Regions from separate parts of the Streptomyces sp. NPDC007872 genome, predicted to be linked through region 2. Evidence: riboswitches for the same ligand, from Rfam matches in the RefSeq annotation. Region 2 holds a riboswitch; each other region holds the start of a gene.
The links. A riboswitch is a leader RNA that binds a small molecule or an ion and turns the genes downstream of it on or off. The one in region 2 is predicted to bind thiamine pyrophosphate.
Positions count from the first base shown of each region.

Region 1: linked by a shared signal. The riboswitch ahead of thiO (glycine oxidase ThiO) and the one ahead of ACFYNX_RS04825 (thiamine ABC transporter substrate binding subunit) in region 2 are both predicted to bind thiamine pyrophosphate.
Region 3: linked by a shared signal. The riboswitch ahead of thiC (phosphomethylpyrimidine synthase ThiC) and the one ahead of ACFYNX_RS04825 (thiamine ABC transporter substrate binding subunit) in region 2 are both predicted to bind thiamine pyrophosphate.

Region 1 covers NZ_JBIAEA010000002.1:866,216-875,913, reverse strand. The annotation lists gene ACFYNX_RS09120 (NAD(P)/FAD-dependent oxidoreductase) at 1-41, shown strand, start outside; gene ACFYNX_RS09115 (hypothetical protein) at 102-947, opposite strand; gene metF (methylenetetrahydrofolate reductase [NAD(P)H]) at 1,002-1,919, opposite strand; gene thiE (thiamine phosphate synthase) at 2,113-2,766, opposite strand; gene ACFYNX_RS09100 (Rv2175c family DNA-binding protein) at 2,950-3,315, opposite strand; gene ACFYNX_RS09095 (NAD(P)/FAD-dependent oxidoreductase) at 3,392-4,555, opposite strand; TPP riboswitch at 4,700-4,812, shown strand; gene thiO (glycine oxidase ThiO) at 4,810-6,006, shown strand; gene thiS (sulfur carrier protein ThiS) at 6,003-6,242, shown strand; gene ACFYNX_RS09080 (thiazole synthase) at 6,248-7,042, shown strand; gene pknB (Stk1 family PASTA domain-containing Ser/Thr kinase) at 7,133-9,085, shown strand; gene ACFYNX_RS09070 (deoxyribonuclease IV) at 9,092-9,698, shown strand, end outside.
Region 2 covers NZ_JBIAEA010000001.1:1,158,678-1,168,375, reverse strand. The annotation lists gene ACFYNX_RS04830 (iron ABC transporter permease) at 1-805, opposite strand, end outside; gene ACFYNX_RS04825 (thiamine ABC transporter substrate binding subunit) at 844-1,938, opposite strand; TPP riboswitch at 2,019-2,129, opposite strand; gene rlmN (23S rRNA (adenine(2503)-C(2))-methyltransferase RlmN) at 2,163-3,269, opposite strand; gene ACFYNX_RS04815 (phosphatidate cytidylyltransferase) at 3,350-4,453, opposite strand; gene frr (ribosome recycling factor) at 4,453-5,010, opposite strand; gene pyrH (UMP kinase) at 5,105-5,869, opposite strand; gene tsf (translation elongation factor Ts) at 6,033-6,869, opposite strand; gene rpsB (30S ribosomal protein S2) at 6,978-7,898, opposite strand; gene ACFYNX_RS04790 (murein hydrolase activator EnvC family protein) at 8,152-8,619, shown strand; gene ACFYNX_RS04785 (TetR/AcrR family transcriptional regulator) at 8,690-9,256, opposite strand; gene whiG (RNA polymerase sigma factor WhiG) at 9,310-9,698, opposite strand, start outside.
Region 3 covers NZ_JBIAEA010000005.1:197,408-207,105, reverse strand. The annotation lists gene ACFYNX_RS19535 (cupin domain-containing protein) at 1-264, shown strand, start outside; gene ACFYNX_RS19530 (DUF5326 family protein) at 427-645, shown strand; gene ACFYNX_RS19525 (helix-turn-helix domain-containing protein) at 934-1,698, shown strand; gene ACFYNX_RS19520 (SsgA family sporulation/cell division regulator) at 1,837-2,277, shown strand; gene ACFYNX_RS19515 (YibE/F family protein) at 2,383-3,849, opposite strand; TPP riboswitch at 3,888-4,034, shown strand; gene thiC (phosphomethylpyrimidine synthase ThiC) at 4,028-5,809, shown strand; gene ACFYNX_RS19505 (hypothetical protein) at 5,921-6,571, opposite strand; gene ACFYNX_RS19500 (metallophosphoesterase) at 6,779-7,849, opposite strand; gene ACFYNX_RS19495 (LacI family DNA-binding transcriptional regulator) at 8,603-9,698, opposite strand, start outside.

The sequences.
Region 1 (9,698 bases), on a different contig from region 2:
GGCTGATCGTGGAGGGCGCGGACTTCCGCGGCTCGCGGTGACGTTCCGCGGCCCGTCGTGACCTTCCGCGGCCCGCGGCAGGACCGCGGGCCGCGCGGGGCTCAGTACCGGTACTGCTGCGGATCGTCCTGGTGCGGTCCGGGGCCGTACGGCCCCGGGGCCTGCTGCTGCGGGTCCGGCTCGGTGTCGCGCTGCTGCGGGACCCAGACCCCGCCGGGCGGGGTGTCGTAGGTGTACGAGGGGGCGTAGGGGTCGCCGTAGTACGAGCCGTACTGCTGGGCGTCCGTGCCCGGACCGATGTACGGGTCGGAGTAGGCGGCGTACTGCTGCTGTCCGGCGGTCCCGTAGTCGTACCCCTGCTGGTGGACGGGCTGCTCGTACCCCTGCGGCTCGTATCCCTGCTGGTCGTACCCCTGCTGGTCGTATCCCGCCGCGTAGGGGGCGTAGGCCGCCGGGTCGTGGCCGGCGCCGGCGGCGGGGGCGGTGTCGCGGCCGGTGTCGTAGACCCCGTACTGGCCGGTGTCGTCGGGCATCGGCAGGGGCTCGTAGACCGCCGTGTTCCCGGCCGCCGCCTCCGGGTGCTCCCCGGGGCCCCGGCCGGCGCCCGGCTCGTCGTACGAGAGCCCGGTGACCTCCAGGGTGGGTCCGACCCGGTCCGGCGCGCCGGACCTGCGGCGGCGGCTCGCGCCCGGACTGCCGCCGATCGCCCAGCCGGTGGAGAAGCCGCGGCGGAACGAGAGCGTCACGTAGGTCTGGCCGACGGCGAAGGCGACCGCGCCGGCGACGATCACCGGGACCGAGGGCAGCAGGACGCCCAGGACCACGCCGAGGAAGCCGCAGAAGGCCAGCAGGCGCCAGCGCAGCCGCGCCTTGTACTGGAGGAGCACCTCCCCCAGGAGCCACAGCGCGACCACGCCGAACGCGATGTAGAGGACCGTCCACCCCATGCCCCGCCGCCCCTCTCCGCGGTCACCGCCGCGGGTCGGGGCGGGTACGACCGGTCACGACTGCTGGTGCAGTCCGAGATTCTCGTAGATCTCGAGCGTCGCGGTGGAGCTGTTGAGCGTGATGAAGTGCAGTCCGGGGACGCCCTCGGACAGCAGACGCGCGCAGAACTCCGTCGCGAACTCGATACCGATGGAGCGTACAGCGGCGGGATCGTCCTTGACGGCGAGGATGCGCTCTTTCACGCGCGCCGGGAAGGCGGCGTTGCTCAACTGGGGCAGCCGGTCGAGGGTCTTCACGTTCACGACGGGCATGACCTCGGGGATGACCGGAGTCTCGCAGCCCGCCTTGACGACGCTGTCGCGCAGCCGCAGGTAGTTCTCCGGGTCGAAGAACATCTGGGTGATGGCGTAGTCGGCGCCCGCGCGGCACTTGTCCACGAAGTGCCGGACGTCCGTGTCCCAGTCGGTGGACCGGGGGTGCATCTCGGGGAAGGCGGCGACGCCGACGCAGAAGTCGCCCGACTCCTTGATCAGCCGGACCAGGTCGGCGGCGTACCGGACCCCCTCGGGGTGCTCGATCCACTCGCCCAGCGGGTCGCCCGGCGGGTCGCCGCGGAGGGCGAGCATGTTGCGGATGCCGGCGTCGGCGTACTGGCCGAGGATGTTGCGCAGCTCGGCGACGGACTGACCGACGGCCGTGAGGTGCGCGACGGGGGTCAGGGTGCTGTCGGAGGCGATCTTCTGGGTGGCCTTGACGGTGCCGCCCCGGGTGGTGCCGCCGGCGCCGTAGGTCACGGAGACGAAGCTGGGGCCGACCGCCTCGACCCGCCGCATGGCCTTCCAGAGGCTCTGCTCACCCTTCTCGGTCCGGGGCGCGTAGAACTCGAAGGAGTACGACGTGCCGCCGGAGGCGAGGATGTCGCGGACCGTGCGGGCGCGGTCCGAGCGGACGGAAGCGGTACCAAGGGCCATACGGGCAGGTTAGACGGGGTGCGTCGGGCCGTGTGCGGGTTGTCCGATCGGTGGACACTTTTTCGGACACTTTCCGGGCGGCCCGGTCCGGACGTGTCCGGATCCCGGCCCGGACCGGTCCCGGGCGCGTCCGGTCCTGGGCGCGTCCCGTCCTGGGCGCGTCCCGGTCCGGTCTCGTACCGCCCGGCCCGTCTCAGCCCTCGGCGCGCTCCCGGACGCGCCGGGCGAGGGCGGCGGTCGCGGCGGCCGGGTCGTCGGCCTCGGTGATCGCCCGGACGACGACGATCCGGCGCGCTCCCGCGTCCAGGACCTCGTTGAGGTTGGCCTCGTCGATGCCGCCGATGGCGAACCAGGGGCGGTCCTGGGCCAGGCCGGCCGCGTACCGCACGAGGCCGAGCCCCGGCGCGTACCGTCCGGGCTTGGTGGGGGTGGGCCAGCAGGGGCCGGTGCAGAAGTAGTCCACGCCCGGTTCGGCGGCGGCCGCGGCCACCTCGTCCTCGGCGTGGCAGGACCGCCCGATCAGCACCTCGTCGCCGAGGATCGCGCGGGCGGCGGGGACGGGCAGGTCGCCCTGGCCGAGGTGGAGGACGTCGGAGCCGACGGCGTGGGCGACGTCCGCCCGGTCGTTGACGGCGAGGAGCCTGCCGTGCCGGCGGGCGGCCTCGGCGAAGACGGCGAGGTGCTCCAGCTCCTCGGCGGCCTCCATGCCCTTGTCGCGGAGCTGGACGACGTCCACGCCGGAGGAGAGCACGGCGTCGAGGAAGGCGGGCAGGTCGCCCTGGCGCTTCCGGGCGTCGGTGCACAGGTAGAGCCGGGCGTCGGCGAGCCGCTCGCGAGGCGTGGGCATGGGTGGGTCCCCCCGTCGGTGTCGCCGGTGTCGCGGCGGCCGGTCGGCGGGGACCGGCGCCGCGACACCGGCTGGTGGTGTCTTCGGTGCGCGCGCCGGGCGACGCGCGCCGGCCCCCGGGGCGCCGGGAGGCGTCCGTCGGGCCGCGCGTGTCGGGCCGCGCGCGTCAGGCGGTGCGGCGCGTCAGACGGCGAGCGCCTGGGCGCGGCGCTTCACCTCCGTGCCGCGGTTCTCGCCGAGCGCCTGCGCGGGCGTGCCCGGCAGGCTCTCGTCCGGAGTGAAGAGCCACTCCAGCATCTCCTCGTCGGTGAAGCCGTCGTCCCGCAGGAGGGTCAGGGTCCCGGCGAGGCCCTTGACGACCTTGTCGCCCTGGATGAAGGCGGCGGGCACCTGGAGCGCGTTGTTCTCTCCGCGGCGCACGGCGATGAGCTGGCCCTCCTTGACGAGCTGCCGCACGCGCGTCACCTCGACGTCGAGCATCTCCGCGATGTCGGGCAGGTAGAGCCAGGCGGGGACGAGAGCATCGGTCTTTGCGTCAATCTCGGTCACGTGACAAGCCTGCCATCCCGGACCGACAGCCGGTAGTCGGGCCCGGGAGGTATCACGCCGATCGGACGAAACGCCCCTATCGGACCGCCGCCTTCAGGGGTACGGACGGATCCGCCGCGCGGGCCGGGTCGACCGGGGTCGCGGCCTCGATCAGCTTCCGGCCCTGGGCCAGGTCGCGGGGACGGCCGACGGCGAGGAGGGCCACCGGCACCCCGGCGCGCAGCCAGAGCACCGACCAGGCCTCGTCCGCCGGGTCGCCGCGCCACAGCAGCTCGTCCGCGCCCGCGTGGTGTCCCGCGTACTGGACGAAGCGCCCGAACTGCTCGGACCAGAAGTACGGCACGGGGTCGTACGGGCCGGTGTCGGCGCCCGTGATCGCGGCGGCGACCGCCCGCGGGCCCTGGAGGGCGTTGTCCCAGTGGTGGACGAGGAGGCGCTCGCCGTAGCGGGCGGAGGGGAAGGAGGCGCAGTCCCCGACCGCGTACACGTCGGGCAGGGAGGTGCGCAGCCGGTCGTCGGCGGTGACGGCGCCGCCCGGGTCGAGGGCGATGCCGGAGCCGGCGAGCCAGCCGGTGGCGGGGCGGGCGCCGATGCCGACGACGACGGCCTCGGCGGGCAGTTCGCGGCCGTCGGCGAGGCGGACCCGGCCGGGTTCGACGGTGTCCACGCGCGCGTGGGTGAGGAGTTCGGCGCCGTTCGCCCCGTACCAGTCGGCCATAGGGGCGGCGACCTCGGCGGGCAGGGTGCCGGCGAGCGGGAGGTCCGCGGCCTCGACGACCGTGACGGCGCAGCCGGCGCCGAGGGCGGCGGTGGTGAACTCGGCGCCGATCCAGCCGGCGCCGACGACCACGACGGCGTGGCGGCGCTCCAGGACGGGTCCGAGGCGGACGGCGTCGTCGAGGGTGCGGAGCAGGTGGACGCCGGGGACGCCCCCGGAGCCGGGCAGGGTGACCGGGTGGGCGCCGGTGGCGATCACCAGGACGTCGTACGCGACGGGCCCGGCCTCGGTGTCGACCTCGTGGTCGGCGGCGCGCAGCCCGGTGACGTCCACGCCGAGCCGGAGTTCGACGCCGAGGTCCTCGAAGTCGACCTCGAAGGCGGAGCCCTCGGCCTTCCCGAGGAGGACCGCCTTGGAGAGCGGGGGCCGGTCGTAGGGCTGGTGGGGTTCGGCCCCGACGAGGGTCACGGGGCCGGTGAAGCCCTGCTCGCGCAGGGCGACGGCGGTCTGGACGCCCGCCATTCCGGCGCCGACGACCACGACGCGCCGCTGGGTCTGCTTCTGCTCGCTCACACGGCCACCTTACGTACCTGACGGTGCGTCAGGAAGGGTGGGGTCCACGGCCCCCTCGTGACGGGTGGGCGGCGGAAGCTAGTCTGGCGGGCGTAAAGCACTCGCGGGAGCCCGGACGCACCGGGCTGAGAGGGAGGCTGACCGGCCTCCGACCGTACGAACCTGATCCGGGTCATGCCGGCGAAGGGAGGGGCTGGACGCCCATGCGTTCTTCCGATGTCCGAGAGGCCTCCGACGTGCGGGGGGTCGACGTCCTCGTGGTCGGGGGCGGCATCATCGGCCTGGTCACGGCCTGGCGGGCCGCGCTGCGCGGGCTGCGCACCGCCGTCGTCGACCCCGAGCCGGGCGGCGGGGCCGCGCGGGTCGCGGCCGGGATGCTCGCCGCCGTGACCGAGCTGCACTACGGCGAGGAGACCCTGCTCGGGCTCAACCTCGCCTCCGCCGCCCGCTATCCGGCCTTCGTCGCCGAGCTGGAGGAGGCGACCGGGCTGGACGTCGGGCACCGCGCCTGCGGCACCCTCGCCGTCGCCCTCGACGCCGACGACCGGGCGCACCTGCGCGAGCTGCACGCCCTGCAGGTGCGCTGCGGGCTCGCCTCGGAGTGGCTGAGCGGCCGCGAGTGCCGCCGCCTCGAACCGATGCTGGCGCCGGGGGTACGCGGTGGCCTCCGGGTCGACGGCGACCACCAGGTGGACCCGCGCCGGCTCGCCGCCGCGCTCGTCGTCGCCTGCGAGCGGGCCGGCGTGGTCTTCCACCGGACGCTCGTGGAACGGCTCGCGGTGCGGGGCGACCGGGCGCGCGGCGCGGTCCTCGCCGGGGGCGGGGAGCTGGCGGCGGGACAGACCGTGCTCGCGGCGGGCAGCCTGAGCGGGCGGCTCGCGGGGGTGCCCGACGAGGTGCTCCCGCCGGTGCGCCCGGTGAAGGGCCAGGTCCTGCGCCTGCGGGTGCCCCCCGCGTACGCCCCCTTCCTCTCCCGGACCGTCCGGGCCGTCGTGCGCGGCAGCCACGTCTATCTGGTGCCGCGCGAGAACGGCGAGCTGGTCGTCGGCGCCACCAGCGAGGAGCTCGGCTGGGACACCACGGTGACGGCGGGCGGGGTGTACGAGCTGCTGCGCGACGCGCACGAGCTGGTGCCGGGAATCACCGAGCTGCCGCTCACCGAGACCCTGGCCGGGCTGCGCCCCGGCTCGCCGGACAACGCCCCGCTGCTCGGCCCCACCGCGCTGCCCGGTCTGCTGATGGCCACCGGCCACCACCGCAACGGGGTGCTGCTCACCCCCGTCACCGGCGACGTCATGGCGGAGGTGCTCACCACGGGCGCCCTGCCCGACGAGGCGCGCCCCTTCACCCCCCGCCGTTTCTCCTCCACCCCTCCCGTACGTCAGGAGCAGCCCGCATGAGCGCGAACCCGCCCGCCAACGACGTGACCGCGACCGTGACCGTGACCGTGAACGGGGAGGCGCGCGCGCTCTCCGGCCCCGTCTCCCTCGACGCCCTCGTCGCGACCCTGACCGCGGCCCCCTCCGGGGTGGCCGCCGCCGTCAACGAGACGGTGGTCCCGCGCGGCGAGTGGGCGGCGACGCTCCTCGGCGACGGGGACCGGGTGGAGGTCCTCACCGCGGTGCAGGGGGGCTGAGCGCGATGTCCGACGACGTGTTCGTCCTCGGCGGTACGGAGTTCTCCTCCCGCCTGATCATGGGCACCGGCGGGGCGCCCAGCCTCGACGTCCTGGAGCGCTCCCTGGTCGCCAGCGGCACGGAGCTGACCACGGTCGCCATGCGGCGCCTGGACCCGACCGTGCGGGGCTCGGTCCTCTCCGTCCTGGACCGGCTCGGCATCCGGGTGCTGCCCAACACGGCCGGCTGCTTCACGGCCGGCGAGGCGGTCCTGACCGCCCGGCTCGCCCGGGAGGCGCTCGGCACCGACTGGATCAAGCTGGAGGTCGTCGCCGACGAGCGGACCCTGCTGCCGGACGGCGAGGAGCTCCTGAACGCGGCGGAGACCCTGGTCGACGACGGCTTCACCGTCCTGCCGTACACCAACGACGACCCGGTCCTCGCCCGGAAGCTGGAGGACGTGGGGTGCGCGGCGATCATGCCGCTCGGCTCCCCCATCGGCTCCGGGCTCGGCATCCGCAACCCGCACAACTTCCGGCTCATCGTGGAGCGGGCGGGGGTGCCGGTGATCCTGGACGCGGGGGCCGGCACGGCGTCGGACGCGACGCTCGCCATGGAGCTGGGGTGCGCGGCGGTGATGCTGGCCTCGGCCGTCACCCGGGCGCAGGAACCGGTCCTGATGGCCTCGGCGATGCGGCACGCGGTCGAGGCGGGCCGGCTCGCCCACCGGGCCGGCCGGATCCCGCGCCGCCACTTCGCGGAGGCGTCCTCGCCGGTGGAGGGCCGGGCGCGGCTCGATCCGGAGCGCCCGGCGTTCTGAGGCCGGGGGCCCTCCGGGGCTCGTCACAGGTCTGCTGCGGTACGGGGCGGGCGCACCGGACGCGTGTGCGCGGCTCGTAGACTCGTCGCCGTGGACACGACCCTTCAGGACCCCCTCGTCGGGCGGCTGCTCGACGGCCGCTACCGCGTCGACGCGCGCATCGCCGTCGGCGGGATGGCCACGGTCTACCGGGCCGTCGACACCCGCCTCGACCGCGTCCTCGCGCTCAAGGTGATGCACCCGCAGCTCGCGGCCGACGCCGTCTTCGTCGAGCGGTTCATCCGCGAGGCGAAGTCGGTGGCCCGGCTCGCCCACCCCAACGTCGTCGGCGTCTTCGACCAGGGCGCCGAGGGCGCGTACGTCTACCTGGCGATGGAGTACGTGCCCGGCTGCACCCTCCGCGACGTGCTGCGCGAGCGGGGCGCCCTGGCGCCCCGGGCCGCGCTCGACATCCTGGAGCCGGTGCTCGCCGCGCTCGGCGCCGCGCACCGGGCCGGGTTCGTGCACCGGGACATGAAGCCGGAGAACGTCCTGATAGGGGACGACGGCCGGGTGAAGGTCGCGGACTTCGGTCTCGTACGGGCCGTGGGCTCGGCGACCGCCACCACCGGCTCGGTCCTCGGCACGGTCTCGTACCTGGCGCCGGAGCAGATCGAGCACGGCACCGCCGACACCCGTGCCGACGTGTACGCCTGCGGCGTCGTCCTGTACGAGATGCTGACGGGCGCCAAGCCGCACGCGGGCGACACGCCCGCCCAGGTGCTCTACCGGCACCTGAACACGGACGTGCCCGCGCCCTCGGCCGCCGTGCCGGGCCTGGCCCCGGAGCTCGACGGGCTGGTCGCGGCCGCCGCGGCCCGCGCCCCCGAGGCACGTCCGCACGACGCCGCCGCCCTGCTCGGCCTGGTCCTGGAGGCCCGCGCCGCGCTCACCGACGCGCAGTTGGACGCGGTGCCGCCGCAGGCACGGCCCGGCGCCCGGGACACGGCCGAGGACCGGACGAGCGTGATCGCCCGCGCCGTGCCGGCCGAGGAGCGCACCAGCGTGATCGACCTCCCGCCGCCGGAGGACGACGTCCGGGAGGTGCGGCACACCGGCCGGATGCCGGCGCCCGAGCCGCCCCCGGCCCCCACCGTCCCCGGCGCCCGCCGGCTGCCCCCGCGCGGCCCGCTGCTCGTGATCGCCGCCGTCCTGCTCGTCCTCGGCCTGGGCGCCGGGGTCTGGTACATCAATTCCGGCCAGTTCACCCGCGTCCCGGCCGTCCTCGGCCAGACCGAGGCCGCCGCGACGAAGCGGATCACCGACGCCGGTCTGGACGTCGGCACGACGAGGCGCGCCTTCAGCGACGTGTACGAGCGCGGCACCGTCATGGCCGTCGACCCGGCCCCCGGCGAGCGCCTGCGGGGCAACGACACGGTCGTCCTCACCCTCTCCCGGGGCCCCGAGATCGTGAAGGTGCCCAACCTCCGGAACAAGCCGCTCGCCGAGGCCCGCAAGGCCCTGGAGGAGGAGGGGCTGGCCCCGGGGGTGGTCACCCGCGAGTTCAGCGACTCCGTCGCCAAGGGGGCCGTGATCGGCTCCGACCCCGAGCCCGGAACCGAGCGCGCCCCCGACTCGGCGGTCGCCCTGGTCGTCAGCAAGGGCGCCCCGATCGACGTGCCCGACGTGACCGGCGAGACCGTCGCCGACGCCACGGCCGCGCTCCAGGAAGCCGGGCTCACCGTCCGGGTCGCCCCCGAGCGGGTCGACTCCCCCGAGGACGCCGGCGCGGTCGCCGCCCAGTCCCTCCCGGAGGGCAGCCGCGCCGCCGAGGGCGACACCGTCACCCTCACCGTCTCCAAGGGCCCCGCCCTCGTCGAGGTCCCCGACGTCACCGGCGAGACGACCGCGGACGCGCGCACCGCCCTGGAGGACGCGGGCTTCGAGGTGAAGCTGAAGAAGTCCTTCCCGTACCTCGGCGACACGGTCGCGAGCCAGTCCGTGGAGGGCGGCTCCACCGCCCCCGAGGGCTCCACGGTCATCCTCACGATCAAGGGACTGTAGACACCCATGCGCAACCCCGTCGGCGGCCACGTCCCCGTGGCCGGCGGTCTCGCCACGGTCGGCCTGGGCTACGCCCGCGAGCTGGGCGCCGAGACCGTGCAGGTCTTCGTCGCCAACCCGCGCGGCTGGGCCACCCCGGCCGGCAATCCGGCCCAGGACGAGCGGTTCAGGACCGAGTGCGCGGAGGCGTCGCTCTCGGCCTGGGTCCACGCCCCCTACCTGATCAACTTCGGCTCGCACACCGAGGCCACCGCGGAGAGGTCGGTGGAGTCGCTGCGGCACTCGCTGCGCCGGGGCCGGGAGATCGGCGCGAAGGGCGTGGTGGTGCACACCGGCTCGGCGACCGGCGGCCGGCCGCGCGAGGTGGCGCTCGCCCAGGTGCGGGAGCGGCTGCTGCCGCTGCTCGACGAGCTGACGCACCCGGACGACCCGGACCTGCTCCTGGAGTCGACGGCCGGGCAGGGCTCCTCGCTCTGCTCGCGGACCTGGGACTTCGGCCCGTACTTCGACGCCCTCGACCGCCACCCCAAGCTGGGCGTCTGCCTGGACACGTGTCACGTGTTCGCCGCCGGGCACGACCTGACGGGCCCGTCCGGGGCGGCGCAGACCCTCG
Region 2 (9,698 bases):
GCCGGCGCGCGGTCCGCTCCGGCGGTACGAGCCGCAGCGCGGTCTCCCGCCGCCGTACCGTCCACGCGTGCAGGGCGAGGATCGCGCCGACCGCGGCGAACTGCACGAGGGTGAGGACGGCCGCCGTCGGCAGGTCGAGCAGCCGGGCGGTCTGCCGGTAGATCTCCGCCTCCAGGGTCGTGTACGCGTCCCCGCCGAGGATCTGCACGACGCCGAAGGAGGTGAAGGTGAAGAGGAAGACCATCAGGGCCGCCGCCGACACGGCCGGGACGAGCGCGGGCAGCGTCACCGTCCGCCAGGCCGTGAAGCGGGAGGCGCCGAGGACCCGGGCGGCCTCCTCCTGGCGCGGGTCGAGCTGCGCCCAGAGGCCGCCGACGGTCCGGACGACGACCGCGTAGTTGAAGAAGACGTGGGCGAGCAGGATGGCCCACACGCTCGTGTCGAGCCGCAGCCCCCACAGCTCGTCGGTGAGCCCGTTCCGGCCGACGAGGGCCAGGAAGGCGGTGCCGACCAGGACGGTGGGCAGCACGAACGGCACCGTGACCACGGCCCGCAGGACGGTCTTGCCGGGGAAGTCGAAGCGGGCGAAGACGTACGCGCCGGGCAGCGCGACGAGCAGGGTGAGGCCGGTGGAGGCGAGGGCCTGCCAGGCGGTGAAGCCGAGCACGTCGAGAATGTCCGGACGGCTCAGCGTCTCGCCGATCCGGCCGAACCGCCAGTCGCCGTCGGGCCGCAGTCCCCGGTCCACGATGGACACGACGGGCCACGCGAAGAACACCGCGAAGAACGCGACGGGCAGGGCCATGAGCCCGAGCCGCGCCGCGTTCCCGCGCGCGTCGCGCCTTACTTCAGGACGAGCGACGACCACTGCTGGATCCACGCGTCGCGCTTCTCGGCGATCTTCCCGGGCGCCATGGTCTCCGGCTTCTCCACGACCACGCCGTGCTTGGTGAACAGCTCGGGCAGGGCCGCGTCCTTCGCCACCGGGTTGACGAACATCTGGAGCGGCATGTCCTCCTGGAACGTCTTCGAGATCAGGAAGTCGATCAGCGCCTTGCCGCCCTCGGGGTTCTTCGCCCCGTTCAGCAGGCCCGCGAACTCGGTCTGCCGGAAGCAGGTGCCGGTGGAGACGCCGGTGGGCGCCACCTTCGGCTGCGGCTCGCCGTACAGCACCTCGACCGGCGGGCTGGAGGCGTACGACACGACCAGCGGCCGGTCGCCCTTGGCCTGCTTGCCGCCGGCCGAGCCGGAGAACTCCTGGTTGTAGGCGAGCTCCCAGCTGTCGACGGTCTTCACGCCGTTGGCCCTGAGCTTCTTCCAGTAGTCCTGCCAGCCGTCGTCGCCGTACTTCGCGGCCGTGCCGAGGAGGAAGCCGAGGCCCGGGGAGGAGCGCTCCGGGTTCTCGACGACGAGCAGGTCCCTGTACGCCGGCTTCGCCAGGTCGTCGAAGGTCACCGGCGGCGCCAGCTTCTTGTCGGCGAAGTACTTCTTGTCGTAGTTGACGCAGATGTCGCCGGAGTCGATCGGGGTGACCCGGTTCTCCTTGTCGAGGCGGTACTCCGCCGGGACCCGGTCGAGGCCCTTCGCCTCGTACGGCACGAAGATCCCGTTGTCGAGGGCGCGGGAGAGCAGGGTGTTGTCGACGCCGAAGAAGACGTCGCCCTGCGGGGAGCCCTTGGTCAGGATCTCCTTGTTGACGGCCTCGCCGGCGTCCCCGGCCTTGAGGACCTTGACGGTGAACCCGGTCCGCTTCGTGAACTCGGCCAGGACCTCCTTGGAGGCGTTGAACGAGTCGTGGCTGACCAGGGTCACGGTCTTCGGCGCGGGCGCGCCGGACTTGCCGGCGGCCTCGCCGGCGTCGTCGGTGCCGCAGGCGGCGAGGGCGGTGACGCCGAGCGCCGCGAGGACCGCGACGGCGGCCTGCTTCTTGATGCTCACTGGATTTCCTCCTGGGTGGGACCAGGAAGAGACGCGGCCCCGCCCCGTCCGGCGGACCGGACGCGGGCAGGGCGCAACAGCTCGAGTTACGACCGAACTCCCTACCCAGAATGACCTGGGCGAGGTTCAGAGGGTCTGCGGTCTGACGGTCACCGCACTCTCAGCGCTGTGGCGCTCCCCTGTCGGAATGGCTATGAAGATGTGTTCGAGCTCAGAGTACAAGGTCAGCGTTCGGCGGCCGCGAGCTGTCCACAGGCGCCGTCGATCTCCTGGCCCCGGGTGTCGCGCACGGTCACCGGCACGCCGTGGCGGGCGATGGCCTCGACGAACGCCTTCTCGTCCTCCGGGCGGGAGGCGGTCCACTTCGACCCGGGCGTCGGGTTCAGCGGGATCAGGTTGACGTGCACCCGCTTGCCCTTGAGCAGCCTGCCGAGCAGGTCGCCGCGCCAGGCCTGGTCGTTGATGTCCCGGATGAGGGCGTACTCGATGGAGATCCGGCGCCCGGACTTCTCCGCGTACTCCCAGGCCGCGTCGAGGACCTCCCGCACCTTCCAGCGCGTGTTGACGGGCACGAGGGTGTCGCGCAGCTCGTCGTCCGGGGCGTGCAGGGAGACCGCGAGGCGGCACTTGAAGCCCTCGTCGGCGAAGCGCAGCATGGCGGGCACGAGCCCGACGGTGGAGACGGTGATGCCGCGCTGGGACAGGCCCAGGCCGTCCGGCTCGGGGTCGGTGAGGCGGCGGACGGCGCCGACGACCCGCTTGTAGTTGGCGAGCGGCTCGCCCATGCCCATGAACACGATGTTCGACAGGCGCGCCGGGCCGCCGGGGACCTCGCCGTCGCGCAGGGCCCGCATGCCGTCGACGATCTGGTGCACGATCTCGGCGGTCGACAGGTTCCGGTCGAGGCCGGCCTGTCCGGTCGCGCAGAACGGGCAGTTCATCCCGCAGCCGGCCTGCGAGGAGATGCACATGGTCACCCGGTCCGGGTAGCGCATGAGCACCGACTCCACGAGCGTGCCGTCGTGCAGCCGCCACAGGGTCTTGCGGGTGGTGTCGTCGTCGCACGAGATGTGCCGCACCACGGACATCAGGTCGGGCAGCAGCTCCCCGGCCAGCTTCTCCCGCGAGGCGGCCGGGATGTCGGTCCACTCCGCGGGGTCGTGCGCGTACCGCGCGAAGTAGTGCGTGGACAACTGCTTGGCGCGGAAGGGCTTCTCGCCGATCGCGGCGACGGCCTCCTTCCGCTCGGCGGGCGTGAGGTCGGCGAGGTGCCGCGGCGGCTTCTTGGCTCCGCGGGGGGCGACGAAAGTGAGTTCTCCGGGCTTGGGCATGGTGCTACCAGTGTCGCAGAGATACGAAGAGGGACCCGCCGTCCTGTGGACAACGGGCCCCTCGTCCGAAGAACCGCAGGTCAGCCGGTGCCCACGAACAGCGCGAGCAGCAGCCACACCACCGGCGCCGTCGGCAGCAGCGAGTCCAGCCGGTCCATGATGCCGCCGTGTCCGGGCAGCAGCGTGCCCATGTCCTTGATGCCCAGGTCGCGCTTGATCATCGACTCGCCGAGGTCGCCGAGCGTCGCGCTCGCCGCCACCGCGAGGCCGAGGATCAGGCCCTGCCACCAGACCCCGTCGTCGATCATGAACTGCATGCACAGCGCGCCCGCCGCCATCGCGAACGTCACCGCGCCGACCAGGCCCTCGCGGGTCTTGCCGGGGCTGATCCTCGGCGCCAGCTTGCGCTTGCCGAAGCGCCAGCCGATCGCGTACGCCCCGGTGTCGCTGACCACCGTCAGGAGCAGGAAGGTCAGCACCCGCCACGGGCCGTCGTCCGCGGCGAGCAGCAGCGACACGAACGTCGCCAGGAACGGCACGTAGAACGCGGCGAACACGCCCGCCGTGACGTCCTTCAGATAGCCCTCGGGCGGCTCCGTCATGCGCCACACCAGGACCGCGAGCGCCGTCAGGGCCATCGCGACCCAGGCGCCCTCGGCACCGCGCACGTACCCGGCGACGACCATCGCCGCGCCGCCGACCGCGAGCGGCACCAGCGGCGCCTTGATCTGCTTGCGCTCCTGGAGCCGGGAGGTCAGCTCCCACAGCCCGACCACCACGGCGACCGCGACCACTCCGACGAAGGCCGCCTTCCAGATGAACAGGGAGGCGATGATGACGGCGCCGAGACCGACCCCGACCCCTATGGCCGCGCCCAGGTCGCGCCCCGCGCTCTTCTTCTGCCGTGGCGCCGGCGGCGCGGGCGGCGGAGGCGGGGTGCGGCTGGACATGGGCTCCTGCGGGTGCTCGTGCGGGGTCTCGTCACGGAACAGGGGACCGCTCGGGTGAGCGGCCCCCCGGCCGTGACCGTCCTGGAATCCGCCGGCGGGAACGTCGGGCACGATGGGCATGGGGCGAGTCTGCGCCGCCGGATGTCCCTCGTGGGCGGGACCCGCCGGGGCGGGCCCCTGGTGGGGTCCCCCGCGGCCGGAACCGGCCGGGGCATCCCAGGAAGAGTCGTTCATCAGACCTCGAGCAGCTCGGCTTCCTTGTGCTTGAGCAGCTCGTCCACCTGCGTGACGTACTTCGCGGTGGTGTCGTCGAGCTCCTTCTCCCCGCGACGGCCCTCGTCCTCGCCGACCTCGCCGTCCTTGACGAGCTTGTCGATGGTCTCCTTGGCCTTGCGGCGCACCGAGCGGATCGAGATCTTCGAGTCCTCGGCCTTGCCCTTGGCGACCTTGATGTACTCGCGGCGGCGCTCCTCGGTCAGCTCGGGGAACACCACCCGGATGATGTTGCCGTCGTTGCTCGGGTTGACGCCGAGGTCGGAGTCGCGGATCGCCTGCTCGATGTTGCGCAGCGCGCTCTTGTCGAACGGGGTCACCACGGCCATCCGCGGCTCGGGCACCGAGAAGGACGCGAGCTGGTTGATGGGGGTGAGGGCGCCGTAGTACTCCGCCACGATCTTGTTGAACATCGCCGGGTGCGCACGGCCGGTGCGGATCGCGGCGAAGTCCTCCTTGGCGACCACGACGGCCTTCTCCATCTTCTCCTCGGCCTCGAGGAGGGTCTCTTCGATCACCACATGCTCCTGCGTGTCGTCGCGTTGTGTCCTGCACGGTGTACGACCGGCAGGGCTGTCGTCCAGCCCCGTGCGGGGCGGTTCCCGGTTCGGGTCAGGCCCGGGTGCCCTGGTCGCTCACGAGCGTGCCGATCTTCTCACCCTTCACCGCGCGCGCGATATTGCCCTCGGCGAGCAGTTCGAAGACGAGGATCGGGAGGTTGTTGTCCCGGCACAGGGTGACGGCGGTGGCGTCGGCGACCTTGAGGTCGCGGGCGATCACCTCGCCGTACTCGAGCGCGTCGAACTTGACCGCGTCGGGGTTGCGCTTCGGGTCGGAGTCGTACACGCCGTCGACGCCGTTCTTGCCCATGAGCAGGGCCTCGGCGTCGATCTCCAGGGCGCGCTGGGCGGCGGTGGTGTCCGTGGAGAAGTACGGCATGCCCATGCCCGCGCCGAAGATGACCACGCGGCCCTTCTCCAGGTGGCGCACGGCGCGCAGCGGGATGTACGGCTCGGCGACCTGGCCCATGGTGATGGCGGTCTGGACGCGGGAGTCGATGCCCTCCTTCTCCAGGAAGTCCTGGAGGGCGAGGCAGTTCATCACGGTGCCGAGCATGCCCATGTAGTCGGAGCGGGCCCGGTCCATGCCGCGCTGCTGGAGTTCGGCGCCACGGAAGAAGTTGCCCCCGCCGATCACGATCGCGATCTCCGCGCCGTCGCGGACGACGGCCGCGATCTCGCGCGCGATGGCGTGCACGACGTCGGGGTCGACGCCCAGGCCGGTACCGCCGGAGAAGGCTTCTCCGGACAGCTTCAGCATGTAGCGGCCGGCCTTTTTGCCGTTGTTGTCGTCGCCCTGTACGGCGCCCTGGTTCATGGAGCTCTCCTCGTGCACATACGAAGGAGGCCATTGCCTTGGGTCCTCGCGGTATCCCGTGCGGCAATGGCCTCCTCGTCAGATCTGCGGTCGTCCTGCGCGGGCGCGGACGACTGCTTCAGACCCTACCGGGGTCCGGTGTCCGTCGCGTTCGCGACCGGACTCAGATGCCGACCTTGATGCGGGTGAAACGCTTCAGGGTGACACCGGCCCCGTCCAGGACCTGCTGGACGGACTTCTTGTTGTCCAGGGCGTACGGCTGGCCGAGCAGCGTGGCGTCCTTGAAGAAGCCGTTGACGCGACCCTCGACGATCTTGGCGATCGCGGCCTCGGGCTTGCCCTCGGCGCGGGTGGTCTCCTCGGCGATGCGGCGCTCGGACTCGACGACCTCGGCCGGGACGTCCTCACGGGTGAGGTACTTCGGCGCGAAGGCGGCGATGTGCTGCGCGATACCCTTGGCGACCTCGGCGTTCTCCTTGTCGAACTCGACGAGGACACCGATCTGCGGCGGGAGGTCGGGCATGGTGCGGTGCATGTACGCGGAGACGTAGCCGTCGGCGTACTGCGCGAAGCGGTCGAGGACGATCTTCTCGCCGAGGTTGGCGTTGGCCTCGTCCACGTAGGCCTGCACGGTCTTGCCGGGCTCGATCTCGGAGGCGAGGAGGGCCTCGATGTCGGCCGGGGCGGTCGCGGCCACGTGGGCGGCGAGCGCGTTGGCGACGGCGAGGAACTTGTCGCCCTTGGCGACGAAGTCCGTCTCGCACTTCAGCTCGACGAGGACGCCGGAGGTGTTGTCGTCGGCGATGAGGGAGACCACGGCGCCGTTCTCGGCGGAGCGGCCCTCGCGCTTGGCGACGCCCTTCTGGCCCTTGATGCGCAGGGCCTCGACGGCCTTGTCGACGTCGCCGTCGGCCTCGTCCAGGGCCTTCTTGCAGTCCATCATGCCGGCGCCGGTGAGCTCGCGGAGCTTCTTGACGTCAGCGGCGGTGTAGTTCGCCATGAGTCTGTTTCTCTCTCGAAGTCTGAAAGATCGGGCGGGTCCACGGGAGGACGGCGGGGGCTTCGTGGGCCCCCGCCGTCGTCACCCGAGGACCTGGGTCCTGAAGGGTCAGGCCTGCTCGGCGGCCTCGGCCGGAGCGTCGGCGGCCTCGGCGTCCGCGACCTTCTCGGTCTCGGCGGAGGTCTGGACCTCGGCGGCCTCGGCCGCGGGGGCCTCGGCGGCGGCGGGGGCCTCGGTCTCGTCGGCCTTCTTCTCACCCTCGAGCAGGTCGCGCTCCCACTCGGCGAGCGGCTCGCCCTGGGCCTTCTCGCCCGGCTTCGAGTCGCCGGTCGCGGCGCCGGAGCGGGCGATGAGGCCCTCGGCGACGGCGTCGGCGATCACGCGGGTGAGCAGGGTGACGGAGCGGATCGCGTCGTCGTTGCCCGGGATCTTGTAGTCGACCTCGTCGGGGTCGCAGTTGGTGTCGAGGATCGCGACGACCGGGATGTGGAGCTTGCGCGCCTCACCGACGGCGATGTGCTCCTTCTTGGTGTCGACGATCCAGACGGCGCTGGGCACCTTCTGCATCTCGCGGATGCCACCGAGGGTCTTCTCCAGCTTGGCCTTCTCGCGGGAGAGGACCAGGAGCTCCTTCTTGGTGAGACCCGAGGCGGCGACGTCCTCGAAGTCGATCTGCTCGAGCTCCTTGAGGCGCTGCAGACGCTTGTAGACGGTGGAGAAGTTGGTGAGCATGCCACCGAGCCAACGCTGGTTGACGTACGGCATGCCGACGCGCGTCGCCTGCTCGGCGATGGCCTCCTGGGCCTGCTTCTTCGTACCGACGAACATGATGGAGCCGCCGTGCGCGACGGTCTCCTTGACGAACTCGTAGGCGCGGTCGATGTACGACAGCGACTGGAGCAGGTCGATGATGTAGATGCCGTTGCGCTCGGTGAAGATGAAGCGCTTCATCTTCGGGTTCCAGCGACGGGTCTGGTGACCGAAGTGGACGCCGCTCTCCAGCAGCTCCCGCATCGTGACGACGGCCATGGCCGTATCTCCTTGGGTTTCTCGGTTGTGTTCCTGACGCCCCGGCGCGCCATGCCCACGAGGGACCGAAAGGCGCTGCCACCGTCGGAGGACCGTGGCGGGGCGTGCGAAGTCGACCCGGTGACCCGAGTCGCCATAGGAAGTGTACGGGACCCCGGGGGCAGCGGGTGACGGCGCTGTCCACAACCGGTGAGTAGTCCACAGAAACCGCCCGCGAACCGCACGGACCGGACGGCCGGGGGAACCTCTCCCCATGCACTTCACGACGACCTGGCTCACGACCCTGCTCCTGGCCCTCGGCTCCTTCTGGCCGGTGGGCGGCCCACCGCCGCCCGAGATCGTCCGCGGCTGGCAGCCCCCGCCGGGCCCGTACGCGGCGGGCCACCGCGGCGTCGACCTCGCCGCACCACCGGGCACCCCGGTCCTGGCCCCGGTGGCGGGCACGGTCACCTTCGCGGGCCCGGTCGGCGGCCGGGGCGTCCTCACCCTGACCCTCCCGGGCACGGGCACTCCCCCGCTGCGCACGACCTTCTCCCCGGTGACCCCCCTGGTCCCGGCCGGCACCACCGTCCCTGCGGGCACCACGATCGCCCGCGTCACCCCCGGCACCCACTGCCCGGAAACCTGCCTCCACTGGGGCCTCCGCAGGGGCGACCACTACCTGAACCCCCTGCTCCTGACGAGACGGGGGCCGTCACGGCTACTGCCGCTGGGGGGCTGAGAAACGACGGGGAGGGGGCGGGGGGAGGGGGCGGGGGGGAGGGGAGCCCCCTGATGTTTTCTTCGGGCGGTCAGGCCGGGGAGCCGTTGACGCCGTGGAGGGCCATCGTGACCGCCGCGTCGGTGATCTCCGCGGGGTCCTCGGCCGCGCCGAGTTCGAGGCGGTGGACGGCGGCGTCGACGACGCCCTGGAGGAGCATGGCGGCCAGGCGGGGGCGGGGCTGCCCCAGGGCGGCGAGCGCTTCGACGACCATGGTGACGAGGCCACCGTGGGCCGCGCGGATCTTCTCGCGGGCGCCGTCGTCCAGCTCGCCGGCGGAGATGGCGACGACCGCGCGGTGACGCCGGTCCCCGACCAGCTCCAGTTGCTTGCGGACGTACGCCTCGACCTTGTCCTGGGGCGTCTCCGCGTCGGCCATGGCCAGCTCGACCTCGGCGGCCCAGACCGGGAAGTCGACGGCGCACAGCTCCTCGACGACGGCGGCGCGCGATCGGAAGTACTCGTAGACCGACGAGCGGGCGAGGCCCGTGCGCTCGGCGAGTGCGGGGAAGGTCAGTGCCTCCGTCCCGCCCTCGGACAACAGGGAACGCGCGGCGTCCAGCAGGGCGCCGCGCTGCATCGTCCGGTGCTCGGCCACGGAGGCCGCTCGAATCCTGGGCACGGCTCCACTGTACGACCGGACCGCGCCGCTCAGCGTCCGACGTCGGCCAGCTTGGCGCGGAGCTGGAGGACGGACTTGGTGTGGATCTGGCTGACGCGGCTCTCGGTGACGCCCAGGACGTGGCCGATCTCGGCGAGCGTGAGGCCCTCGTAGTAGTAGAGGGTGACGACCGTCTTCTCGCGTTCGGGGAGCGTGTTGATGGCGCGGGCGAGCAGCCGGCGCAGCTCGCGGTCCTCGGCGATCTCGACGGGGTTGTCGGCGGCCGTGTCCTCCAGCGTGTCCATCAGGGAGAGCCGGTCCCCGCCCTCGCCGCCGACGTGCAGCAGCTCCTCCAGGGCGACCACGTTGGCCAGGGACAACTGGCTGAAGACCGCGTGCAGTTCCTCCAGCGTGATGTCCATCTCCGCGGCGACCTCGC
Region 3 (9,698 bases), on a different contig from region 2:
GCGTACCTCCAGTTCCTGCGGGAGCGGAACATGTCGGTCGGCCTGTACGCGCTCGACGCCGGGGAACTCGACCCGCAGCAGCCGCACCGCCAGGACGAGGTGTACTTCGTGGTGAGCGGCCGGGCGGCGATCACGGTCGGGACGGAGACGACCCAGGTGGCGCGCGGCAGCGTGGTCTACGTGCCGGCCGGGGTGGAGCACAAGTTCCACCACATCAGCGAGGACCTGCGGGTCATGGTGGTCTTCTCGCCCCCGGAGGGCTGAGGAACCCGGGGCCGGATCCGGGGGACGGGCCCGGTCCCCCTAGGGGACGGATCAGGGGAGAGCGGGGGCCCCACGGCCACCGACGGCCCCTGCGGACGCCTAGCCTTGAGGGTGTTCGGCGCGGAGTGCGCGGAACGGACCTTCGGGAAGCGAGGTAGGACGATGGCCGTACGGGAGATGCTCGCGGGGACGCCCTGGTGGGTGAAGTGGGTCGCCATACCCGCCCTCGTCCTGCTCGTTTTCGGCGGACTGATCACCAGCGTCCTGACCTTCGTGATCGGTCTGCTCTTCAAGGTGCTGCTCCTCGTGGCCCTCGTCGCCGGACTGCTCTACGTCGTACGGAAGTTCAGCTCCTCCGGCCGCTCGCGCGAGGACTGGTAGCGGAGGGCCGCCGGGGAGGGCCGGTGGCCGGGCACGAGCACCGGTAGCACAAGCCACTCATCGGTATGGCGGCAGCGGAGAGTGTTAGCCCGGGCGGGGGAACGGGCCGGGCGGAACGGGGTGGGGGCCCGAAGGCTGCCACTAGAGTGGAATCTCTCCGCCGCGATGGGGACTACAGGCGTAGACCTCCTTACTGACCAGCGGTTTCCCAGGCCCGGCGGGCGCGGGGGCGGCCCCCGCGGGCGGGTGCGACGCATCCGTCGTCACGCCTGGGGGTGACCTTTGGCCATGGCTACGCGGACGACCGCTCCAACCCTGATCGGCTCGGTGCAGCGCGCGCTGAGACTCCTGGAGGCCGTGGCCTCCCACCCGGACGGCGCCCCGGCGAAACAGCTCGCCCGCGAGACGGGCCTTCCGCTCCCCACCACGTATCACCTGCTCCGCACCCTGACGCACGAGGGCTATCTGCTCCGCGAGAAGGGCGTGTTCGTCCTGGGGGACGCCGTCATCGGGCTCGCCGCCGGCGGAGCTGTGCAGAATCGTCGCATCAAGATCGAGAACTCTCTCGCCCGTTGGCGGGACGAGCTCGGCGTCCCGGTCTACTTCGCCGTCTACCGGGAGGGAGAGGTCGAACTCGTCGCCGTCGCCGACACCCCCTCCATCCCCGCCGTGGAGGAATGGGCCGATTTCCGCGAGACGGCGCACGCCCACGCGATCGGGCAGTGCATCTTGAGCCAACTTGATCCGGGAACTCGTCAAGACCACCTTGACCGCCACCCGGTGGAATCCATCACTCCGTACACGGTGAGTAACCGAAGTGCGCTTTTGGATCGTTTGGGCGGTTTGGGGAGAATGGAGCCCCTGGTGGAGCGTCAGGAATATGCGCTCGGCACGGTCTGCGCCGCAATCCCCCTCACCGCGGGCTCCATGGCGGCCGCAATCGCCCTTTCCCTCCCCCTCCACCAGCAAGAACGGTTGCTCCCAGCAGTCGATCGACTACGCACCGAGATCGGAAAGCTCTTCGGATCACTCGCGTTCTCTATCAGTATTTGAAAAATCACTCCTTGTGATCTGCTAGTGCTTACAGCACGATTGCGTCAAGAGGGCCACGGGGGATCATTCCTGGCCGTTTCGGTCACAGCTTTCAGCAGCGGTGTTTACACAACTGCTTCATCTACTGCGGGGTACATGATGCGAGAGTCGGTTCAGGCCGAGGTCCTGATGAGCTTCCTCGTCTCCGAGGAGCTCTCCTTCAAGATCCCGGTCGAACTGCGGTATGAGACCCGGGATCCCTACGCGGTGCGGATGACGTTCCATCTCCCCGGGGACGCACCCGTGACCTGGGCCTTCGGCCGCGAACTGCTGCTCGACGGGATCAACCGGCCGAGCGGGGACGGCGATGTGCACATCGCCCCGACCGAGCCCGAGCGGCTCTCGGACGTCTCCATCCGGCTCCAGGTCGGCGGTGACCGCGCCCTGTTCCGGGCCAGCGCGCCACCGCTCGTCGCCTTCCTCGACCGTACGGACAAGCTGGTGCCGCTCGGTCAGGAACGGGCACTCGGCGACTTCGAGGACAACCTGGAGGCGGCGCTGGGCCGGATCCTGGCCGAGGAGAACGCCGGCCCGGCCTGAAACCGCCGCACCGGCGTCGAGTTGTCCTGATCCGGACCCTTCTGCGTAGCCGACCCCCCGAGCCGGCACGCCGACGAACCGGACGTACCACTCCTCGCCCTTCCGTCACTTGGCGCGGCGGCGCCGTCCGCCCCGCCCCGACGAGGTCTTCCGGCCGCCGGTCCCCGGGCGGTCGGTGCCCTCGGCGCGATCGGCCGAGACCACGAGCGCCGCGAGCGCCGTGGTCACCGGGACGGACGCCACCAGACCGATCGAACCGACCAGCGTCCGGACGATCTCCTCGGCCACCAGCTCGCTGTTGGCCACCGTCCCCATGCTGCTCTGCGCGATGGAGAAGAGCAGCAGCAGGGGCAGCGCGGCGCCCGCGTAGGCGAGCACCAGCGTGTTCACGACCGAGGCGATGTGGTCGCGGCCGATCCGGATCCCCGCCCGGTACAGGCCGCGCGGCCCCATGCCCGGATCGGCCTGGTGCAGCTCCCAGACGGCCGAGGTCTGGGTGACCGTCACGTCGTCGAGCACACCGAGGGAACCGATGATCACACTGGCCAGCAGCAGACCGGACATGTCGATGTCCGGGTAGAGCCCGTGGATCAGTCCGGTGTTGTCGTCCGTGTTGCCGCTGAGCGAGGCCCAGCCGATGAAGAGCGAGCCGAGCAGCCCGATGAGCAGCAGCGAGATCAGCGTGCCGAGCACCGCGACCGAGGTGCGGGCCGAGAGGCCGTGGCACATGTAGAGCGCGATCAGCATGATCGCGCTCGACCCGACCACCGCCACCACCAGCGGGTTCGACCCCTGCAGGATCGCGGGCAGGATGAAGAACATCAGCACCAGGAAACTCACGGCGAGCGCGACCAGGGCCATGAGCCCCCGCATTCGCCCGACCGCCACGACCGCGAGGGCGAAGATGCCGGCGAGCACCGCCAACGGCACCTTGCGGTTCACGTCCGTCACCGAGTACTGGAGGTCGTACGGGGCGTCGGGGGCGTACGCCACCACCACGCCCTGCCCCTCCTCCAGTTGGCGCGGTGCTCCCGGCTGCACGATCTCGGTGAACTCGCGCCCCTTGTTCGGTCCGGTGGTGACCTGGACCCTCGCCTTCTTGCACTCCCCCTGCTGGGCTTCGACCGCCTCGCGCCCCTCCGGGGTGGAGGTGTCCCCGGTCGGCGGGACCTGACCGGCGTTCACGACCTTGCAGTCGACGTACTCGACGGAGACGACCTCGCCCTGCTCGGTCTGCCGGTCGAAACCGACACCGGTGCGCTCGTGCGCCGGGGCGCCGCCGGGCCACAGGACCGCCAGCCCGACCACGACGGCGGTGGCGAAGGGGACCAGGACGGCGGCGATGACCTTGCGCAGGTGCCGGGACACGGGCGCGGCGGGGCCATGACTGTGGCTGTGCCCGTGCCCGGATCCATGGCCATGGCCTGATCCGTGCCCTTGGCCCGCACCGTGCCCGGAACCGGGTCCGGGGCCGTGGGACGACGGGCCCGTGCCGTGGGAGTGGTCGTGCGGCTCGGGGGTCTGCTGGGGGGAAGTCACCGACCGATCATCGCAAGAACGGCGGGGGCCCACTGTTCAGCACGCCCGGGATGACGCTAGCGTGGTGGCACCTTTGCACACGCGGGAGCTCGGAGCACCGGGCTGAGAGGGCGCTGATCACCGTACGCGCGTACCGATGTACGTACGGGAGGAGGCTGCGCCGACCGCCGAACCTGTTACCGGGTAATGCCGGCGTAGGGAGATCGGTCTCATGACCATTCAGGACGCACGCACGCCTGCCTCCGACCAGAACGACCAGTCCGACGGGCGCACGCCGGGCTGGCACAAGGGATACGTCCAGGGCTCTCGCCCCGACCTGCGGGTTCCGGTCCGTCAGGTGCACCTCACCAACGGCAGGGACGTCACGCTGTACGACACCTCCGGCCCGTACACCGATCCCACCGTCGACACCGACGTGCGGCGGGGCCTGCCGCCGCTGCGCGAGAACTGGATCATCGCGCGCGGTGACACCGAGGAGTACGCGGGCCGCCCGGCCCGCCCCGAGGACGACGGCATCAAGCACACCTCGCCGCGCGGCGGCGGGCTCAAGAACCTCGACGCGGTCTTCCCCGGCCGCCCCCGCCTGCCGCGCCGGGGCCGCTCCGGCCAGGCGGTGACGCAGCTCGCGTATGCCCGCCGTGGCGAGATCACGCCGGAGATGGAGTACGTCGCGATCCGCGAGAACGTCTCCCCCGAGGTCGTGCGGGAGGAGATCGCGGCGGGCCGGGCCGTGCTCCCGGCGAACGTCAACCACCCGGAGATCGAGCCGATGATCATCGGCAAGCGGTTCCTGGTGAAGGTCAACGCCAACATCGGCAACTCCGCCGTGACCTCCTCCATCGAGGAGGAGGTGGAGAAGATGACCTGGGCGACCAAGTGGGGCGCCGACACGGTCATGGACCTGTCCACCGGCCGCAACATCCACACCACCCGCGAGTGGGTGCTGCGCAACTCCCCCGTGCCGATCGGCACCGTGCCGCTCTACCAGGCCCTGGAGAAGGTCGACGGCAAGGCCGAGGAGCTGAGCTGGGAGATCTACAAGGACACGGTGATCGAGCAGGCCGAGCAGGGCGTCGACTACATGACCGTGCACGCCGGCGTGCTCCTGCCGTACGTTCCGCTCACGGCGCGCCGCAAGACCGGCATCGTCTCGCGCGGCGGCTCGATCATGGCCGCTTGGTGCCTCGCGCACCACAAGGAGAACTTCCTCTACACGCACTTCGAGGAGCTCTGCGAGATCCTGGCGGCGTACGACGTCACGTACTCGCTCGGCGACGGTCTGCGCCCCGGCTCGATCGCCGACGCCAACGACGCCGCCCAGTTCGCGGAGTTGAAGACGCTCGGCGAGCTGAACACGATCGCCAAGCGTCACCACGTCCAGACGATGATCGAGGGCCCGGGACACGTCCCGATGCACAAGATCAAGGAGAACATCGACCTCCAGCAGGAGATCTGCGAGGAGGCGCCGTTCTACACGCTCGGCCCGCTGACCACGGACGTGGCGCCCGCCTACGACCACATCACCTCCGGCATCGGCGCGGCGATGATCGCCTGGTGGGGCACGGCGATGCTCTGCTACGTGACGCCCAAGGAGCACCTGGGCCTGCCCAACCGCGACGACGTGAAGACCGGCGTCATCACGTACAAGATCGCGGCCCACGCGGCGGACCTCGCCAAGGGGCACCCGGGCGCGCAGGAGTGGGACGACGCGCTCTCGGACGCGCGCTTCGAGTTCCGCTGGGAGGACCAGTTCAACCTGGCGCTCGACCCGGACACCGCCCGCGAGTTCCACGACGAGACGCTGCCGGCGGAGCCCGCGAAGACCGCGCACTTCTGCTCGATGTGCGGTCCGAAGTTCTGCTCGATGAAGATCTCCCAGGACATCCGCCGCGAACACGGCGGTACGGAGCAGGAGATCGAGGCCGGCATGGCGGAGAAGTCGAAGGAGTTCGCGGCGAGCGGCAACCGCGTGTACCTGCCGCTGGCGGAGTAGGGGACCCGTCAGCCCGGGGTCCGTTCGCTCGGGAACCGTCCGCCCGGGACTCTTTCGCTCAGGGGCCGGCCCGCGACCCCGGGGGGGGGAGTCGCGGGCCGGTCCGGCGCGTCAGGGGGCGGCCGGGTCCGGCGGGGTGGCGGCGAGGGCGTCGCGGAGGAAGGGGACGATGCCGCGTTCGAGGAGGGCGAGGCGCCAGGCCTCGCGGGCGCGGGAGAGTTCGTCGTCCGGAGCGCCGGGCGGGCCGCCCGTGCTCACCTCGACCGGGCTGTTGCGCAGGGCCGTCACGAGGAGCCCGGCGGCCGCGCAGAGCAGTCCGGCGGCGGCGAGCGAGCCGAACACGAGGCCGGCGGTGAGCAGGGTCGCGCCGAACGCCACGGTGGGGGCGAGGGCGTGCAGCACCGCGCCGACCAGCAGGAAGATGACGGAGGCGGCGCCCGCGAGGACGGGCACCATGACGGTGACGATCGCGACGACGCCCGCCCCGGGGCCGGGCAGGTCGTACGGGGCGGGGGTGCGGGTCCCGGCGGACGCGCGGTTCTGCTCGCGGACCTTCACGAAGTGGTCGTACTCGCTCGCGGCCGCGGAGGTGACGAGCGCCGTCGCGTTCAGCGTCATCGCGCGCAACTGCGCGACCGTGAGCCGGGTGCCGACCCCGGCGAGTTCCGGACGTGCGTGGGCGGTGCTCAGTGCGTCGTCGAGGACCCGCTCGTACTCGGCACGGTCCTCGGTCAGCAGGTGCGGAGCCACGTTCATGTGCATCCCCCGATGCTCCGTAGGCCCGTGACGGCCGTGGGAAGACGACCGGGCGGGCGGAAACGGAGGAGAGCCTGCTACGGATGCACCCGATGGTATGGCGGCGACGCGGCGGGCTGACAGGGAGTTTCCCGAAATCGTCCTTCCCGGATGCGCAGGGTGATAGCGGGTGTCCGGCCGGCCGTTCGGCCAACCGTTCAGTCAGACGCTAGGTCAGCCGTTCGGTCTGCCGTTCAGGGGGAGTTGGACGACCAGGAGCTTCCCGGCCATGGTCACTCCGCCGTCCATGGCGATCGCGAGCCCGTCGGCGTACACGTGCGGTCCGTCGACGACCGGGCCTCCGCCGTCCTCGCCGTCCTCCGTGCCGACCTGGCCGAGGAGGTACGGGATCGGACTGTGGCCGTGCACGATCCGGCTGCCGCCGTAGGTGGAGAGCAGCTCCTGGACGGCCTGCGGTCCCCCGTCGTCGCGGAACGCGAAGCGCTTGGTGAACTTCCGGAAGACGTCCCAGACCTCGTCCGCGTCGTTCCGGTTGAGGATCTCGTGGACCGTGTCGTTGACGTCCTCGATGGTCTCGCCGTATTCGAGGTACGCGGTGGTGTCCGAGTGCACGAGGAGGTGGTCGTCCTCCCGCACCACGGCGTCGAGCCGGGACATCCACTGGAGGTGGACGTCCTGGAGGCGGTCCATGTCCTGCTTCTGGCCGCCGTTGAGCAGCCAGGCGGCCTGGAAGGTGGCGGTGCCCGCGCCGGAGTTGACCGGGGTGTCGCCGAAGCGCTTGGCGCCGATGAGCAGCAGTTCGTGGTTGCCCATGAGGGCCTTGCAGTAGCCGCCGGCGGCGGCGGCCTCGGCGGAGAGCCGCATGACCAGGTCGATGACGCCGATGCCGTCGGGGCCGCGGTCGGTGAAGTCGCCGAGGAACCAGAGCCGGGCGTTGCCCGCGGCCCAGCCGCCGTTCTCGTCGACGAGGCCCTGGGCGCGCAGGGCCGCGACGAGTTCGTCGAGGTAGCCGTGGACGTCGCCGACGACGTAGAGGGGACCGGGTCCGTCGCCGGCCGGGGCCTCGTCGGCGGGGGCGGGGGAGACCTTCACCTGGACGGTGTCGCCGCGGTTGATGACGGGCAGGTCGCGCTCGGTCGGCGTGTACCCCTCGGGCGGTTCGCCCTCGGGGAACGCGTTCCCGGGGTGGCCGGAGGCGACGGGGGCCGCGGGCGCGTCCGGGGAGGCGGGGTAGGGGGGCGCGACGGTGCGGTGGCCGAGGTGGAGGGTCGGGTCGGCGGGCATGGGCGCGGGTGCCTGCGGCGGGGGCGGGGGCGGGGGCGTCTGCGGCACGGACGCCTGCGGTACGGACTCGGCCGCCGGGGGGTGCACCGGCACCGGCGTCGGCACCGGCACCGGCGTCGGCACCGGCACGGCCTCGACCGGGGAGGGCGCGACGGGGGGCAGCGGCTCGGCAGGAGGCAGCGGCTCGGCGGCGGCCGGCCGGACGGCCGGGGCCGGGTGCGCGCCGGGGTGCGCGGTCGGGTGCTCGGCATGGCGCTCGTCATGACGTTCGGCATGGCGCTCGACCGGGGCGGAGTGGGGCGCGGGAGCGCCGTGTGCCGCCGGATGCTCGTCCGGCGCGGAGTACGGCTCCGGGCCCGACGGTTCGGCGGCATGGCTCTGCACGGGCACGCGTGCGTACGGCGGTACGCGGAAGTCACGCAATGTCGCCGTGCGTACCACGGGCTCCTGACCGGCCCCCTGAGTCATCGACCCCTCCACCACCGTCGCGATGCCCTGCACATCGCGGACCGGCCTGGTCGGGGTGGTCCGCGGTGTCGTCCGCCCATCATAGGAATGAGCGTCCTCCTGTGTGACGCACCAGGGGTGGTGAATCCGGGTCCACTCCGGGTTCACCAGTCGTTTCGCCCGAATTGGGAAGGTCCAGTCCAGGGTTGGAACCGGTGCGGTGATCGGTTTGGCCGTTCCCGCCCACGGGCAGGGACGGGAACGGCGTGTCCCAAGGTGTTCCTCTCCAGGGCGCCGGCCCCCGGATCAGTCCTTCGCGGGCGAGCGCGGCGGGCTGACCGTCGTGCGGGGCGGGCGGCGCTGCGAGGAGGTGCGGACGATGAGTTCGGTCGGTATGACCTGCTCGACCGGTCCGTCGTTCTCGACCCCCTCGATGGCGTCGATGAGGAGCTGGACGACGGCCGTGCCGATCCGGCGCGGTTTGAGCGAGAGCGTCGTGAGGGGCGGTTCGGTGGTGGCGTAGCCGGCCGACTCGCTGCAGCAGACCAGCAGGAGGTCGTCCGGGACGCGCAGCCCGTAGCGGCGCGCGGCCGCGAGGAGGTCGGTCCCGTTGGGGTCGAAGAGGCCGTACACGGCGTCGGGCCGGTCCGGGCGGGCGAGCAGCCGGTCGGCCGCGACGGCGCCCGCGCACGGGTCGTGCGCCGGATAGGCCTCGTAGACGGGCTCCTGGCCCACCCGCGCGCACCAGTCGAGGTAGGCGGTGGTGGACAGGCGGGTGTACGTGTCGGTGCTGGTGCCGGTGAGGAGGCCGATGCGGCGGGCACCGGCGGCGGCGAGGTGGTCGAGCAGGTCGAGGACGGCGGCTTCGTGGTCGTTGTCGACCCAGGCGGTGACCGGAAGGGTGCCGGCGGGGCGTCCGTCGGAGACGACGGGCAGTCCCTGGCGGACCAGTTCGGTGACGACGGGGTCGTGGTCGGAGGGGTCGATGACGACGGTGCCGTCGAGGGCGACGTTCGACCAGACGTCATGGCGGGAGGTGGCGGGGAGGATGACCAGGGCATAGCCCCGGGCGAGCGCGGCCGACGTGGCCGCCCTGGCCATCTCCGCGAAGTACGCGAATTCGGTGAAGGTGAAAGGTTCATCCCCGTACGTGGTCACGGTCAGGCCGATGAGTCCCGACTTGCCGGTACGGAGCGTGCGGGCCGCCGCGGACGGGCGGTAGCCCAGCCGGTCGGCGACCTCGCGGACGTGGCGGCGGGTGGCGTCGGGGAGCCGGCCCTTCCCGTTGAGCGCGTCGGAGACAGTCGTGATGGAGACCCCGGCGGCGGCGGCGACGTCCCTGATGCCCGCCCTGCCCTGCCGGCTTCCCCGGGTCTGTGCCCGGCTCACCTGGTGCTTCCCT